2 regions of the Enterococcus dongliensis genome follow, and region 1 is predicted to be linked to the other one. Evidence: predicted binding sites of a transcription regulator. Region 1 holds the regulator's gene; the other holds the start of a gene.
The links. The regulator HrcA, encoded in region 1, represses chaperone genes, less so after heat shock. The targets are predictions, from matches to a motif close to TTAGCACTCNNNNNNNNNGAGTGCTAA.
Positions count from the first base shown of each region.

Region 2: a site for HrcA is predicted at 1,107-1,133, ahead of clpP (ATP-dependent Clp endopeptidase proteolytic subunit ClpP). Genes of this name have one in related genera too.

Region 1 is NZ_JARPZC010000008.1:95,034-97,242, reverse strand. Features, by position in the region: gene hemW (radical SAM family heme chaperone HemW) at 1-778, shown strand, start outside; gene hrcA (heat-inducible transcriptional repressor HrcA) at 906-1,946, shown strand; gene grpE (nucleotide exchange factor GrpE) at 1,979-2,209, shown strand, end outside.
Region 2 is NZ_JARPZC010000011.1:57,079-59,287, reverse strand. Features, by position in the region: gene P7D84_RS09120 (DNA/RNA non-specific endonuclease) at 1-314, shown strand, start outside; gene clpP (ATP-dependent Clp endopeptidase proteolytic subunit ClpP) at 477-1,070, opposite strand; gene P7D84_RS09110 (hypothetical protein) at 1,368-1,883, shown strand; gene P7D84_RS09105 (glycerophosphodiester phosphodiesterase) at 1,950-2,209, shown strand, end outside.

The DNA.
Region 1 (2,209 bases):
AACCTTTGATGATCGCTTGTTGAAAAAAATTGGACGCAAGCATACAGCTCAAGACGTATACGATACCATCCGTTTGTTAGAAGAAAAGGACTTTAACAACGTAACAATTGATTTGATCTACGCTTTACCAGGTCAGAGCTTAGAAAGTTTTCGTGATACCGTAGCACAAGCATTGGCGTTAGATCTACCTCATTATGCATTGTACTCACTAATTTTGGAAAATCAAACCATGTTTATGAATTGGGTCCGTCGTGGAAAAATGCAACTGCCTGAGCAGGAGATAGAAGCGCAGATGTATGCAGAGACAATCCAAGCGATGGAGCAGGCTGGAAGGAAACAATATGAGATCAGTAATTTTGCTAAACCAGGTTTTGAAAGTCAGCACAATCTTATCTACTGGAACAATCAAAATTATTTTGGTTTTGGTGCAGGAGCCAGCGGCTATCTTGGAAAGAAGCGCTATAAAAATCGTGGGCCGATCCAACATTATTTACGAGCATTGAAAGAGGATCAATTACCTATACTTGAAGAAGAACAATTATCTACAAAAGAACAGATTGAAGAAGAGATGTTCTTAGGCTTAAGAAAAATTTTAGGTGTTGAGAAAGCAGTTTTTCAAGCTCGTTTTGGTCAAAGTTTAACGAGTATCTATGGTGAGGTTATTGAAAAATTAAAACACCAAAAGTTGATAACAGAAACAGATTCTAGTATTTATTTAACCAAGACTGGTTTATTTCGGGGAAATGATGTTTTTGAACAATTTTTAATCAGCAAATAAAATTAGCACTTTCATGAAGAGAGTGCTAATTTTTTGTTTTTAATCCTTGACTTCTATAGAGAATGTGGTATATTAATAATCGAGTTAGCACTTAAAAAGAAAGAGTGCTAACTAAAGGATGAGAAGAATGTTAACTGAAAGACAAAAACTGATTCTCAGCTTGATCATCCAAGACTTTACTCACACAGGGCAACCAGTTGGATCAAAAAGTCTAATGGAAGAAGGCGTAAAAGCAAGTTCCGCGACTATTCGCAATGATATGAAAGCCTTAGAAGAATTAGGTTTGTTAGAAAAGACCCATTCCTCGTCTGGAAGAATTCCTTCAGCTTTAGGCTATCGTTATTATGTGGATCATTTATTAACGCCAACTAAGGTGAGCAGTCAGGAAATAAATCAGATTCGCAGCTCGTTGAAAAAAGATATTCATGAAATTGATGACATTATTCAGCAGTCTGCTAAAATGCTTTCTCAAGTTACAAGCTATACGGCGTTTTCACTCGGTCCTGAAATGAAAGATCGTACACTGACTGGATTTCGGATCGTTCCATTGAATGATCGACAAATTTTGGCGATCATTGTTACTGATAAAGGAAATGTTGAAAGCCAAGTATTCCATATCCCTGAAAATGTTGAGAGCCAAGATTTGGAAAAAATGGTTCGGATTATTAATGATCGCCTAGTAGGGCAACCGTTAGTGAGTGTTTATCAAAAATTAAGAACAGAGATTCCAATGATTTTACATCGCTATTTTCAGACGACTGAAGGAATTGGACATTTATTTGACATCATTTTGAATGATGCCTTTGAGGATAAAGTATTTGTAAGCGGACGAATGAATATTTTGAATTTCAACCCAGACCAAGATCTTAATCATGTCAAGTCGATGTACTCATTGATGCAAAATTCTGACGAGTTGACCCAGTTATTGTTGCCGTCAGATGATGCGATCCATGTTCGGATCGGTACGGAGTTGGGCAATGATTTGTTTGATCATTTAAGTATGATTCAAGCAAACTATGAAATTCGTGGGCACGGTCGAGGGACGATTGCGCTATTAGGTCCAACAGCAATGCCCTATTCGAAGATTTTTGGATTATTGGAAGTCTTTCAATACGAGTTGACAAATGCATTGGATGATTATTATCGTTCATTGGATTTATATCACTAGAAACGATTCCTAAAAAGAAAGGAAGTAGCATAGTGGCAGAAGAAAAAAAACAAGAAGTTGAAGAATTAACAGAAGTTGAGGCTGCAGAAGCACCAACAACTGAACACGACGAAGAAACAGAGGATATTGATATTCCGGAAGTTTCTGAAGTTGAGGAATTGACGAATAAATTCAACGAAATGGAAGACAAATTTTTGCGGGCTCGTGCTGAAATCGCGAATATGTCTAGTCGCAATAAAAATGAACGAGAACAATTGGTTCGC
Region 2 (2,209 bases), on a different contig from region 1:
GTGCACATTTGATTGCCTATCAATTTTCTGGTGAAAACAATAATCTGAAAAATTTAATGACTGGAACAGCATCGATGAATGACCCTGGTATGAATGTTCATGAGATCGAAATCGGAAATGATATTCGGAAAACGGGCCATCATGTTCGCTATCGAGTGACGCCTTATTTCAAGGGAGAAGAATTAGTTGCTCGAGGAGTTCAAATGGAAGCGCAAAGTATTGAAGATGAGCAGATTTCTTTTAATCTATTTATTTACAATGTGCAAAAAGGGATTCAAATTGATTATAAGACGGGGTATTCACAAAAAGAATAACATTGAACTGCCTAATTTTTCGGTTAGGCAGTTTTTTTATGATAAGAAGAGCTGCTTGTTAAACGAGTTCATAAATAGCAAGATTGTAGTGAAATAAAAGATATTTGAACGATAAATTGGGCAATAAAAAAACCGAGGATCTCCTCGGTTTTTTTAAAGTCATTAATTCAATGAACTACTGTTTTCCATAACTTCATCGATCAAGCCATAAGCTTTTGCTTCTTCAGCAGACATGAAGTTGTCACGATCGGTATCGCGTTCGATCACATCGATCGGTTGACCTGTGCGTTCCGATAAAATGTTGTTTAATCGTTCACGTGTTTTTAGGATATGACGAGCAGCAATTTCGATTTCAGTTGCTTGCCCTTGAGCACCGCCAAGCGGTTGATGAATCATAATCTCAGCGTTTGGCAAGGCAAAACGTTTGCCCTTAGCGCCAGCTGTTAACAAGAAACTACCCATAGATGCTGCCATACCAAGTACGATAGTTTGTACATCTGCTTTAACAAAGTTCATTGTATCGAAAATTGCCAAGCCAGCTGATACGCTGCCTCCTGGAGAATTGATATACAAATAAATATCTTTTTCAGAATCTTGGGCATCCAAGAAAAGTAATTGGGCGATGATGGTGTTTGCCATATCGTCGTTTACTTCGCCGCTCAACATAATGATGCGGTCTTTTAATAAACGAGAGTAAATGTCGTAAGCACGTTCGCCACGAGATGATTGTTCAATGACTGTAGGAACTAAATTCATAGTGAATCCTCCTTAAAATATTGTTTGTAGATTAGTTTAGCACAAACAAGGTTGGATTGCTAAAACTAAAAAAAGTATACAACGTTGGTCAGTTTTGGTCAAATATAAGGCTTTGATTTTTTTACGTGAGTCAAACTATCAAAGAAACAAGGAAATATGGTACTATTAATAACGATAAGAATAAGACAATCGACCTATTTTCGATAGAATCGAGTACGACTATCAAAAAAAGATTAATTGGTTCGAAGTAGTTTTTTGCAAAAATAATTTTATCATTATACAGTAGGAGGAACAAACGTGGAAATTGCACTTATTGGATTAATCGGCGTATTAATTGGAGCGGGACTGACAGGGATTGCGGTCTTTGCAGTTTTTAAACATCTCGATTCACGACACTATCGAGCAAGAGAATTAGAACATCAGGTGAGAGAGATTGAAACGATTAATTTATTAAATAAAAAAATAAACGAGATTTTATCTAAACGTAATATTTTAATGCAAGACTATGTTGCGTTTAATTCATTCGATGATTGTTATATTACAATCGATGATTTTATTTATTTGAATTCATTCACCGCTCAAAATAGTTTTTATTTACCTAATTATTTGATTGAAGAATTTTTTAAAAACATTTCTCATCGAAAGGTTATTTTGTCTCCTGAAGAGACCGTTAAAATCGGCGGTTTCACTTATAAAGGCGGCCGTATTGTAATGGAGACTTTTTCCGAACAGCTTTTGGAAATCTTGAATGAGAAACGACAACAGTTGTCACGTTCAACTGAACGTCCTTTGCGCTATTTCAAAATCCAATAGGACTGTTGACTAGAAAAACAAAACAGATTATTTAATTAATCTATAATTTTGGACGAGGTGATAGAGATGACAGTAATTATTGCTCATCGCGGGAGCGCGGGAACTCACCCGGAAAATACATTGCCGGCGTTCATGGAAGCCGTGCGCTCGGGAGCAGACGGGATTGAGTTAGATGTTCACATGACAGCTGATCAGCAACTCGTCGTAATCCATGATGAAAGTGTAGATCGCACAACAGATGGTAAAGGTCTGATTCGAGAGTTGACATTGGCAGAAATCAAAGAATTAGATGCTGGTAGTTGGTTCGATAAAAAATATCAAGCAAC